4 regions of the Kluyvera intermedia genome follow, and region 4 is predicted to be linked to each of the others. Evidence: predicted binding sites of a transcription regulator. Region 4 holds the regulator's gene; each other region holds the start of a gene.

Region 1 (3,134 bases), 1.4 Mb from region 4:
TGTTGGTATTGAATTCGTAAGTGGCACCGATATCAATGTAATTCACCAGCGCTTTATCGGTATACCCGGTACCATAGCGACCGTTATTATCCCCCAGATCTTTACCTTTTGAGTAGACCCATGCGAGTGATGGGGTCAGGCCAAAGTCGAGTTTATACTGCGCAACCGCTTCAAAGTTCTGCGTTTTATTGGCAATACCGGCATCGTTACCATAGCGGGTCATGTTGCGCGTTTCTGCATACATCATTGCCAGATAGATGCTGTTAGCATCATATTTTGCGCCAACCGTCCAGGCATCAGCCGTGTCGCCGCCAGCATATTTGCTGTAGCGATTATTGTTGCCACCTTTCTGAACCTGTTCGTTACTACGGTCAGAAGTGGAGTAGGCTGCACCTAAGCTCAGACCAAAGTCGAGATCATAAGTGGTGGACATCGCAAAACCGTCGCCATTCTTTTTAGACAGTTTATTTCCCGCGCCATTGTTCGTGCCTTCGCCTGAACTACCGTCTTCGTTTTTACCCTGATATTGCAGAGCAAAATTCAGACCGTCGACCTCGCCGAAGAAATCGCTGTTACGATAGCTGGCGATGCCGTTGGCACGACCGGTGAAGAAGACGTCGGTTTGCGTATAGCTGTCGCCGCCGAACTCTGGCAGCATATCGGTCCAGGCTTCAATATCGTAGATGGCACCATAGTTACGGCCATAATCAAACGAACCCAGGTTGCCAAATTTTACCCCAGCATAACCCAGACGAGTCCATGCGTTTCCGCTGTCACTTTCCGGCGTGTTAGCCTGGATGTTATATTCCCAACGTCCATAACCGACCAGATCCTGGTTGATCTGCGTTTCGCCTTTGAAGCCGAAACGGGCATAGGACTGATCGCCGTCATTGCTGCCAGTTTGCGAGAAATAGTGTAACCCGACGACTTTGCCGTAGAGGTCAAGTTTATTACCGTCTTTGTTGTAAACTTCTGCTGCATTTGCTGCGCCAGCCATGAATAAGGCAGGCATTAAAAGTGCCAGAGCTTTCATTTTCATTATAATTTCCTTTGCATGATAATGCGTGTGAATATATGAGATGCATCCGTATCTCAGTTTTGGATGTTATATGGATGGTTCAATTTTCCTTAAATTATAAATGTAACAAACTTATATTAGATATTTCTAAATGTTTTATTTATAAAGTTTAAGTTATGATTCTCGTCTTCGGGCAAGCGTGCTGTGAATATCTTATTGAAATTCAATGCTTTTAATGTGAGTTATATGCGGGGGATATAATGAGTAATACATGCCTTAAAGGTAAAAAAATCCCGATCGTACTGGCATACAATCGGGAAGGTCATAAAATTAAAAATTCTTAATGCATAACAAAAGGCTAATAACGGAGAGATAATGCCACAGGAATAAATTAAAATAAAGGTCTTGAAAAAGACTTTAATTATTCACGAAGTAAATTAAATGTTTTTTACTCGCGAGTATAAATAATGGGTTTATGGGGCAATCATTATTAATGAAATGCCAATGATACTTAAATAAAAGGGAGGGGGTATATATAGTGCTGTTTTAGGTACGGTCTGGATGCCGAGCCCATCGGGCATCAGACAAAATTGCCGAAGATCAAGTAACCGGCACTTCGTGGGCTGAACCGGTAGCGGGAGACTATCCCACATTATTTTTATCGCTATAATGTGACGAAAGTCACACCATTTTTTTGGCGTGATGGTTTCGCTGTTTGTATTCGTTGTGTGATGAGAGTTTTTTTTATGGAAGAAAGGATTGAGCGCGGGCTGGGTGGCAAACTGGCACTGTGGGTATTTTACGCGTTTTGCGGTTACTTCGCCTGGGCGATGATGCACTACATTTGGGTCATTAGCGACGTGCAAAGTATCCCGGGTGCAACGATTGATGGTGAAATGGGGTCGACTAGCGGGAAATGGATTGGCGCGCTGCTTGGCTTCATTGTGCTGAGTATTGTCGGCGCATTGTTGGGGGGGATTGCATGGTACACCAGCCCACGCATGCCGGAGCATGAAGAGAGTCTGTAATTTGCTATGCTGAGGGTCGGTTAACTCACTCGGGCATTGAAGAAATGGATCTCAGCATCTGGCAGCAGGACATTGAGCTGTGGTTTGACAGACATTACAACGGCGGCGATGCGTCACATGATATCGCTCATTTCCGCCGCGTCTGGCATACCGCGCGGCGGATAGCCGAGGGCCAGGCGGTCGATTTACGCGTTATCCTCATAGCAAGCTACTTTCACGATCTGGTCAGTCTGCCGAAAAACCACCCCGACCGCAGCCGTTCCTCCTGTTTATCCGCCCAGCAGACATTATTGATTTTGCCTCGCGATTTTCCGTCCTTTCCCCCTGAATGCTACTCTGCGGTCGCACACGCGATTGAAGCTCACAGCTTTAGTGCGCAAATCCCTCCTCAAACGCTCGAAGCCAAAATTGTGCAGGACGCGGACAGACTCGAAGCGTTGGGCGCTATTGGCCTGGCGCGCGTCTTTGCGGTCGCGGGTGCGCTCAATACCGCCTTGTTTGATGCCGACGATCCGTTTGCCGATTGCCGCGCACTGGATGATAAAGCCTATGCCCTCGATCACTTCCAAACCAAACTGCTACGGTTAGCGGAAACCATGCAGACGGCAAAAGGACGTGAGATGGCACAATATAACGCTGATTTTCTGGTGCATTTTATGGCCAAACTGAGCGCGGAACTGGCAGGAGAGCCCACCTCGCTAGATGAATCCGTGCGCCAGCGATTCGCAACACTTGCGCCGGGCAAACTATGGTAATCTCTGGCTTATTTTTCTTTTTCTGTATCTGGTCAACTTTATGCAACAGCGAGTCTTAATAAACGAGGCAACGGTGAAACCTGCGCAGGATGCTCAGGCGCTGCTCCAGCATATTCTGGAGATTTACGATCTTAAGACCGTTGTCGCCGCGCTCGATGCGGTGGGGGAACAACACTGGAGCCCGGCGATTGTCAAACGCGTGGTGGCAATGTCTCGCGCCAATACTCGGTTAAGTGAAAATGAGTGTGCCCATTTGGCTGCGATGCTGCCAAAACCGCCTGCGCATCATCCGAATTACGCCTTCCGTTTTATCGATCTCTTTGCCGGTATCGG
Region 2 (3,134 bases), 400 kb from region 4:
CCAGCCAGATCCAGATCGGTCATCTTAATTACAGACATGGTGAATCCTCTCGTTGATACTTAAAGTTTTGTCGACGCTTAAGCGTCGAGCCTGAAACCAATAGCAGCCATTGCTAACGTCGTGTCGATCATTCGGTTAGCAAAGCCCCATTCGTTATCGCACCAGACCAATGTTTTGATCAGATGCGCTCCACTCACCCGCGTCTGCGTGCCATCAACAATGGCACTATGCGGATCGTGATTAAAATCAGTCGAGACCAACGGTAATTCCGTATAGTCAACTATACCATGAAATGCATCCTGTGCTGCTTTTTGCAGCAACTGGTTGACTTCATGGGCTTTTACAGGTTTCTTCACCGTCACGCTCAGGTCAATAGCCGTCACGTTGATGGTCGGCACACGCACTGCAATCGCCTCAAAACGGTCGCTAAACTGCGGGAAAATACGGGCGATGCCCGCCGCAAGTTTGGTGTCGACAGGAATGATAGATTGGCTTGCCGCGCGTGTGCGGCGTAAATCCGGGTGATAGGCGTCAATCACCTGCTGGTCATGCATCGCGGAATGGATAGTCGTGACCGTGCCCGATTCAATGCCGTAGGCATCATCTAACAATTTGATGACGGGGATTATGCAATTCGTGGTACAGGAGGCGTTGGACACAATACGGTGTTCGGCGCGCAGTTCATGTTCGTTAACACCAAACACAACGGTGGCATCGAGGTCGTTGCTGCCAGGATGTGAAAAGAGCACCTTCTTCGCGCCTGCGGCGATATGCGCTTCACCGTCCTCACGGCTACCGTATACACCGGTGCAGTCGAGCACGACATCAACCGACAGTTCACGCCAGGGTAGCGCGTCTATTGAGCGCTCGTGCAGAAGACGGATGGTATCATCGCCGACGTAGAGCTGTTCTCGCTCCTGGCGAACATCCCAGGCAAAGCGCCCATGGCTGGTGTCATATTTCAACAAATGCGCGATGCCGGCAGCATCTGCCAGTTCGTTGATTGCCACCACGGTGATTTCCGCACGACGTCCGGATTCATACAAAGCACGAACCACGTTACGTCCAATGCGACCGAAGCCATTAATCGCTACGCGTACGGTCATAGATCTCCTGCAAGGCTTTCCCGATGCAAAGTGGCTCACAGAGTAATGCAGCCACACGTTCAGGGAAACCTTACCTGCCACAAACAGTGACTGATTGGTTAAATGTTGAACAAATTGCCAACTGAAACGCTTCAGCTAGAATAAGCGAAACAAGGAATAAAAGGAATGTTTGTCCAGCCATAGAACGCGGTTATCTGACATGCGTCACACTTTCACGCCCTTTACCGCTGTATTTATTCCATATTCCAGAATCGTGAATAAGCGTAGCAATAATACTTCGTTGCCAGAGCAAAAATCCTGATTTATATCAGAGAGCCTGTTAACCCGCGTGTATATCATCTGCGCTACGTCCGAGTCTCGGAGTCCTTCAACCATGACCATCATCCATCCTCATTCGTCAGATGCCCGCTTTTATGCATTGCGTTTACTCCCAGGCCAGGAAGTGTTTTCCCAGCTCCATGCTTTCGTACAGCAACACCAGCTCAAGGCCGCCTGGATAGCGGGTTGTACCGGAAGCCTGACCGATGTAGCCCTGCGCTTTGCCGGACAAGACGACACTACGTTTATTACCGGCACCTGGGAGGTCATCTCCTTAAATGGCACGCTCGAACTCACCGGCGAGCATCTTCATCTGAGCGTTTCCGACGCGCAGGGCACAATGCGGGGCGGCCACATGATGCCTGGATGCACCGTGCGCACCACGCTTGAATTGGTGCTCGGCGAATTATCGGAACTGGCATTCAGCCGCCAGCCCTGCGTCGTGTCCGGCTACGACGAACTGGTTATTTCCTCCCGCTAACACGTCATCAATAAGAGGTTTTATATGGCACGTCGCCAATTTTCCAGCCAGTCTTTGGTGCTGATTGTTATTGCCATCGCCATTAACATGGTCGCAGGACAACTGATCAGCATGTTGAAATTACCCATTTTTCTCGACTCCATCGGTACCCTTATCAGCGCAGTTTTGTTGGGCCCAGTCGTCGGCATGTTAACGGGGTTATTGACCAATCTGCTGTGGGGGTTATTAACCGATCCTATCGCCGCCGCTTTCGCCCCGGTGGCGATGGTGATTGGTCTGGTCGCCGGATGGTTAGCGCGGGCCGGATGGTTTCGCACCCTGCCTAAAGTGGTGGCAAGCGGCGTAGTGATTACCCTTGCAGTGACCCTCATTGCGGTTCCTATCCGTACCACATTGTTTGGCGGCGTCACCGGCAGTGGGGCCGATTTATTCGTCGCCTGGATGCATTCCGTCGGCGAAGGTCTGGTTGAGTCGGTGGCTATCACCGTGATCGGCGCCAATCTGGTGGATAAAATTTTGACGGCACTGATTGTCTGGATGCTGTTGCGCCAGCTACCGCTGCGCACCACGCGTCATTTCCCAACCATGTCCGCTGTGCGCTAAATGCACCCGTTCACGTCGCTCACCCTGTGGGCACTCGCCGCGTGCTCTACGCTACTGCTACCAACCGGAGCGCCGCTTTACGTTTACAGCGCGGCGGTATTCCTGGTGTTGCTGTGCATGAAGGCCTCGCGCCATCGGGCGAAATATGTCGTCTGGTTGATGGTGCCTTTGGGGGTTGGCCTGTGGCTGGTGCACGGCGGCTGGTTGACCGAGTGGATTAGCGGCCAGCCGCGCGTGCCTGCGCGCTGGAGGGATGCCATTACCCTGTGGCTGCGAATACTGGCAATTGTGTCCACGTCGCAACTGTGGATGCAGTACGTCCCGGTAGCGCGCTTTATTCGCGCCCTGTTTGCCTCTCGTCTACCACCGGGTATTGCCTACCTGTTTGCAGGCCCGCTTTTGGTTGTCGAACAACTCAGACGTCAACTGGCGATTATCCATGAAGCCCAGCGTGCACGCGGTGTGCCGCTGGATGAGCGTTGGTATCAACGCCTGCGGGCCATGCCAGCCCTCATCGTGCCGCTTACGCATAACGCGCTAAACGATCTGGTGGTTCGTGGCGCGGCGCTGGATATGCGAGCCTTTCGCCTGCATCGCAGACGCACCACCCTTTGGGCGCCACAAGA
Region 3 (3,134 bases), 2.3 Mb from region 4:
ACTGAGCGCCGCCGAGCGCAGTGGCACGCTGCGGGTGCTTGCTACTGGCGAAGGTCGCGTTAACAACCATCAGTTTTACATTACCCGCCGTGAGTATGCGCAGCACAATGAGGAGATCATTGCCGGAATTGTGGCCGCGCTGGTCAAAACCGGCAAGTTTATCGACCGCCACCGCCATGAAGCGGCGCAGCTACTGGCAAGCGAGCTGGGGTTAGATGTGGCTTCGCTGACCTGCGCACTGGCGCGACGAAGCCATCAGACACGGGAGATGGACATGCAAGCGCTGCGAGCGCAACAAACCATCGCCGACCGTTTCTACGCGCTGGGCCTGCTGAACAGGCCCGTCGCGGTCAGAGAGGCGATGTGGTACGCCCGGGAGCGGTTAATTGAGCCGTGGGCCGCCGCTTAATGCTGCTTGAAGGTGGCAATCGGCTTCGGTGAAATGCCGAAGTCTTCTTTGAGTTGCTGCTTGCTCTTCATCACCATCTGACCCTGGGTATCGATAGTCATGTGCTGCGCATCATCGTTATTTCGCGATTGCCAAAGCATGACGAGTTGCAGGCAGTTTTCTTTTTGCTCGGCGGTCAGTGCGACACCATCAGGCCATTTTCCCAGTTCAACGGCGGTGACTAAACGCTGGTAAATTTCCGGCGTCATATTGTCGATCATTTGCTCAATACTCATGTCCAGCTCCTTCTCCTCAGGAATAATTTGCTGAATCGTTTTTTCAACCTTTTGTTGAGGTACCGCTTTCGTCATCCGTGAAGTTCAGCGAGGCGGAATTGACGCAAAAACGTTCGCCGGTTGGCTGTGGGCCATCTGGGAAAACATGCCCCAGGTGCGCATCACAATTTCCACACCGGATTTCAGTACGTTGCATGCCGTGCGAGTAATCGTTGAGATAACGAATGGCCGTGTCGCTGACCGGCTCAAAAAAACTCGGCCAGCCGCAACCGGAATCAAATTTACTTTGGGAATGGAAAAGCGGCGCATCACACACCAGGCAGTGGTAAATCCCGTCACGCTTGTTGTGCAGCAAACGCCCGGTGAATGGGGGTTCCGTGCCATGTTTCTGCGTGACATAGAACTGCATTTCACTGAGGGTATTTTTCAGATCATCTGGGGTGGGTTTGTTCACCATTTTGCTCACATCTCACTATGAAAAATACAATTAACAGTCGATTCTAACAAAACATTAACAATGAAGTGCGAACTTTTGTTCTAAACTTAATCGGCGTGAAAAGGCAGCTGGTTAATTGTGACGAACATCACATTTTTATCTTCTCCGCCCTTTAAAATTCCCGACGCCGCCCTCATGTGGTTTCAAGCTCATAGGAAGAGTGAGACAGGTCAGTCGTGCAAAGCTTAGGCAGAGGATTGATTTGTCGCAATGATTGACACGATTCCGCTTGACGCTGCGTAAGGTTTTTGTAATTTTACAGGCAACCTTTTATTCACTAACAAATAGCTGGTGGAATATATGACTATCAAAGTAGGTATCAACGGTTTTGGCCGTATCGGTCGCATTGTTTTCCGTGCTGCTCAGGAACGTTCTGACATCGAGATCGTTGCAATCAACGATCTGTTAGACGCAGAGTACATGGCATACATGCTGAAATATGACTCCACTCACGGCCGTTTCAACGGTACCGTTGAAGTGAAAGACGGTCATCTGGTCGTTAACGGTAAAAAAATCCGTGTTACCGCTGAGCGTGATCCAGCTAACCTGAAGTGGAACGAAGTCGGCGTTGACGTTGTTGCTGAAGCAACTGGTCTGTTCCTGACTGACGAAACTGCTCGTAAGCACATCGCTGCTGGCGCTAAAAAAGTTGTTCTGACTGGTCCTTCCAAAGACAACACCCCTATGTTTGTTAAAGGCGCTAACTTTGACAAATACGAAGGCCAGGACATCGTTTCTAACGCGTCTTGCACCACTAACTGCCTGGCACCGCTGGCTAAAGTTATCAACGACAACTTCGGCATCGTCGAAGGTCTGATGACCACCGTTCACGCGACCACCGCAACTCAGAAAACCGTTGATGGCCCGTCTCACAAAGACTGGCGTGGCGGTCGTGGCGCATCCCAGAACATCATCCCATCTTCTACCGGTGCTGCTAAAGCAGTAGGTAAAGTACTGCCAGAACTGAATGGCAAACTGACTGGTATGGCGTTCCGCGTTCCAACTCCTAACGTGTCTGTTGTTGACCTGACCGTTCGTCTGGAAAAAGCTGCTTCTTATGAAGAAATTAAGAAAGCACTGAAAGCTGCTTCCGAAGGCGCAATGAAAGGCGTTCTGGGCTACACCGAAGACGACGTTGTATCTACCGATTTCAACGGTGAAGTTTGCACTTCCGTGTTCGATGCTAAAGCTGGTATCGCACTGAACGACAACTTCGTGAAACTGGTTTCCTGGTACGACAACGAAACTGGTTACTCTCACAAAGTTCTGGACCTGATCGCTCACATCTCCAAATAAGTTGAGATGAGAATCTGATCCAAAAAGGCGACTTCGGTCGCCTTTTTTTATGACCAAAAAAATAAAACACCAAGGATTGCATCATGATTAACAAAATTTTCGCTCTCCCGGTCATTGAACAGCTTACCCCTGTCCTCTCTCGTCGCCAGCTTGATGAGCTTGAGCTTATCGTTGTCGACCATCCAAAAGTCAAAGCCTCTGTCTCTTTCCAGGGCGCACATCTGCTGTCCTGGAAACCCGCTGGCGAAGACGAAGTGCTGTGGCTGAGCGACAACACGCCATTTAAAAACGGCGTGGCGATTCGTGGCGGTGTGCCTATTTGCTGGCCGTGGTTTGGCCCAGCTGCGCAGCAGGGCTTCCCGGCGCACGGTTTTGCCCGTAACCTGCCGTGGGAGCTGAAAGCCCACAATGAAGACGATAACGGCGTAACGCTGACCTTTGAGCTGAAAAGCAGCGACGTGACTCGTCAGTATTGGCCGCATGAGTTCAGCCTGCTGGCTCGCTTCAAGCTGGGTAAAACCTGTGAAATGGAACTGGAAGCGCACGGTGAGTTCGAAACCACCACCGCGTTGCACACCTATTTCAACGTGGGTGATATCCATGCGGTGAAAGTCAGCGGTCTTGGCGATCGTTATATCGATAAAGTGCAGAATGCTGA
Region 4 (3,134 bases):
CGATAAACTGTTCACCATTTAACGTGAGAATTTGTAGGGTATATACCGCCGTGACGGTAAAACCAACGGTGGCCCAACCATAGCTGCGGCGAATAATCAGGTAGCTGCTGAGTGTGATAACCAGCATCCCGGCAAGCGCTAGCCCTTGTGGTGCGTGGAAGTGCAGGGCGATGGCTGCAATCACCAGACCAGCAAGCGTACCTGCTGCCCGATGGAAAATTCGTACGCGGGTTGCGCCATAGCCGTTTTGCGTTACCAGCAGTACCGTCATCAGGATCCAATACGGTTTTGGCAGATGCAGCGCTGTGCCCATCAGGCTAGCGATACTCAGCATGACGCTTAGCCTGCCCGCGTTGCGCAGGGCGGGGGATTTTAGCGACAGGTAGCTCTTGATTGCCGGGAACAACGGCAGGCGACGTTCTTTATCCGCCATCAGGTCTCGCGGATACAGTGGGCGCTGGGCTCGTAACACTCTGGCGATTCGGCTGAAGTGCCAGGCGCAGAACTGGCCGACCGGATTATCAGGATGTTGGTCAGCGATTTTTTCCAGCGCGCCAATCTGCTTGTCCATGGTGAAACGGCTAGGGTAGCGGTGGTAGAGAATATCATCCGCCAGCACGCGCAAACGTGCGGCGACGGTCTGAGCGTTCCAGCGGATCACTGCTTCCGCGTGGCTACGCTCAACGAGCTTTTGCACCTCTTCCGGCTGGTGCAGGCTAACGGAGATATGCTCCTGTAAATCCAGCCCTACCTGAAAAGCGCGCAGCAGGCGTTTGTAATCGTTGTGCTGGTTCGCCGCCAGCATGTGCAGCTGCTGGTAGCATTGGGAGATTAAATCCACCACCTTTTGCTGACGGTTTAACAGCGGTGGCAGCGCAGTGCTGGGGTCAGTATGCTGAGTCAGCAGGCTGTACTTGGCTTCACAGTAGTCGGCGAGCTGGCGATAGAGCAGGCTCAGCGATTCGCGCAGCGGCTGTTCGCGCCACATCCAGAACCACCACCAGTTAAATAATCCGTACCACAGTGTGCCGAGCGCATAGAGCAGTAGCGGCTGCCAGATAGGCATATTGCCCGCAAGACTGAGGGTGAAAATAGCGGCAATCAGCGAGGCGGGTAGCAGTCGTCCATGTAACGCGCTGATTTCAGCTGTCACCCCAAGTAAAAGGGCGAGCACGGTCAGGATGAGCGGTAGCGGGACCTCTTTTGCCAGTAATAGCTGTACCGCCAGACTGCATCCGGCAAACAGGCAGCCGCCGATAGTCAGACGTTTGAAAAAACGTTTATGCGGGGTATCAAGACCGGCGATATTGCAGCAAGCGGGAACTAACGAGAACAGCAGGCCTTGTTGAAGATGGCCGAAGAGCAGGCCAATGGCGACCGGCAAACATAACACCAGCGTTTGCCGCAGTGCATAGTTGACTTCCGGGTGGTAAATCAGCCTGCGCCACATGAGGGGAAACAAAAACGGCATACTGCGTTAGCACTATGCCGTTTTGGCTGGATCAGCGGGTGCCGTAGACGACAATCGTTTTGCCGTGTGCGGAGATCAGATTTTGATCTTCCAGCATTTTCAGAATACGGCCCACGGTTTCGCGGGAACAACCAACGATCTGACCGATTTCCTGACGGGTGATTTTAATCTGCATACCGTCTGGGTGGGTCATTGCGTCCGGCTGTTTGGCCAGATTCAGCAGGGTCTGGGCGATACGTCCGGTCACGTCCAGGAATGCCAGGTTGCCGACTTTTTCAGAGGTAATCTGCAGACGACGTGCCATTTGCGAAGACAAACGCATCAGGATGTCTGGGTTTACCTGAATCAGCTGACGGAATTTTTTATAAGAGATTTCAGCAACTTCACAAGCGGTTTTTGCCCGTACCCATGCGCTGCGTTCCTGGCCTTCTTCGAACAGGCCTAACTCGCCGATAAAGTCACCCTGGTTGAGGTAAGAGAGGATCATCTCTTTGCCTTCTTCATCCTTGATGAGTACAGCCACTGAGCCTTTGACGATGTAATACAGCGTTTCAGCTTTTTCACCCTGGTGAATCAGCGTGCTCTTCGATGGGTACTTATGAATATGGCAATGAGACAAGAACCATTCGAGAGTCGGGTCTGTTTGCGGTTTGCCAAGCACCATGCGCGGTTATCCTCTGTTATAAGCTCTTCCCAGCGGCAAAAACATTGCAGCCACTGGTTGCAATAGTATCCTTCCCGTTACCTGGGAAGTCGGCTGTCGAATCGTGCCGCAGCCTGTAATGTGATGTCCTCTGCATACATGCAGTACGTTTATGTATTACCGTAGCATCCCGACTGTTTTAGCATAGCTTTCGGCGCGTGTCTCCTGGTGTCTCGCTTCAGCATGACGGCGATCGCCTTCCATTGCGAGAATTGTTATGTACGCGTAATCTGAGAAGAAAATTGCAACCTGGGAGTTAAATAATATGCAAGCGCGTGTGAAATGGATTGAAGGCTTAACCTTCCTCGGTGAGTCCGCTTCAGGCCACCAGATTTTGATGGACGGCAACTCGGGTGATAAAGCCCCAAGCCCGATGGAAGTGGTCCTGATGGCAGCCGGTGGCTGTAGTGCAATTGATGTGGTTTCCATTTTGCAAAAGGGTCGCAATGACGTCACTGATTGCGAAGTGAAACTGACTTCCGAACGTCGTGAAGAGGCGCCGCGCCTGTTCACACATATCAACCTGCACTTCATCGTGACGGGTAAGGATCTTAAAGATGCCGCGGTTGCTCGTGCGGTGTCCCTGTCTGCTGAGAAATACTGCTCGGTTGCGCTGATGCTCGAAAAAGCGGTGAATATCACCCACTCTTATGAAGTGATTGAAGGCTAATTGCATATGACACGTAGCCCGGCCAAGCGCAGCGCCGCCGGGAACGCTGTTAACGCCGTTTAGCTTCTTCCTTCCATCAAACGCTGCACCAGCGGCATCATGATGAGCTCCATCGCCAGCCCGAGCTTGCCGCCGGGAACCACCAGCGTATTCATGTGCGAAATAAACGATCCTTGCAGCATCGCCAGCAGCCACGGGTAATCGATGTTATCAAGATTACGGAAGTGAATGACCACAAAGCTCTCATCGAGCGATGGAATGCTTTTGGCGGCGAAAGGGTTTGAAGTATC

Evidence for each region. The regulator CRP, encoded in region 4, controls carbon source genes, mostly activating them, when cyclic AMP is high. The targets are predictions, from matches to a motif close to ATGTGANNNNNNTCACAT.
Region 1: the regulator CRP is predicted to act here: its motif matches at 1,688-1,705, upstream of drpB (cell division protein DrpB).
Region 2: the regulator CRP is predicted to act here: its motif matches at 1,299-1,316, upstream of epd (erythrose-4-phosphate dehydrogenase).
Region 3: the regulator CRP is predicted to act here: its motif matches at 1,257-1,274, upstream of msrB (peptide-methionine (R)-S-oxide reductase MsrB).

Annotation. Positions count from the first base shown of each region.
Region 1 is NZ_CP139986.1:1,884,522-1,887,655, forward strand. It holds gene ompC (porin OmpC) at 1-1,039, opposite strand, end outside; gene drpB (cell division protein DrpB) at 1,765-2,046, shown strand; gene U0026_RS08955 (phosphohydrolase) at 2,091-2,801, shown strand; gene U0026_RS08960 (DNA cytosine methyltransferase) at 2,842-3,134, shown strand, end outside.
Region 2 is NZ_CP139986.1:866,900-870,033, reverse strand. It holds gene pgk (phosphoglycerate kinase) at 1-38, opposite strand, end outside; gene epd (erythrose-4-phosphate dehydrogenase) at 78-1,106, opposite strand; gene U0026_RS04135 (PPC domain-containing DNA-binding protein) at 1,480-1,905, shown strand; gene U0026_RS04130 (ECF transporter S component) at 1,930-2,508, shown strand; gene U0026_RS04125 (energy-coupling factor transporter transmembrane component T) at 2,509-3,134, shown strand, end outside.
Region 3 is NZ_CP139986.1:2,764,060-2,767,193, forward strand. It holds gene U0026_RS13370 (sigma-54-dependent Fis family transcriptional regulator) at 1-409, shown strand, start outside; gene U0026_RS13375 (YeaC family protein) at 406-684, opposite strand; gene msrB (peptide-methionine (R)-S-oxide reductase MsrB) at 728-1,141, opposite strand; gene gapA (glyceraldehyde-3-phosphate dehydrogenase) at 1,481-2,476, shown strand; gene U0026_RS13390 (D-hexose-6-phosphate mutarotase) at 2,560-3,134, shown strand, end outside.
Region 4 is NZ_CP139986.1:470,078-473,211, forward strand. It holds gene U0026_RS02120 (YccS/YhfK family putative transporter) at 1-1,450, opposite strand, end outside; gene crp (cAMP-activated global transcriptional regulator CRP) at 1,503-2,135, opposite strand; gene U0026_RS02130 (OsmC family protein) at 2,440-2,844, shown strand; gene U0026_RS02135 (phosphoribulokinase) at 2,904-3,134, opposite strand, start outside.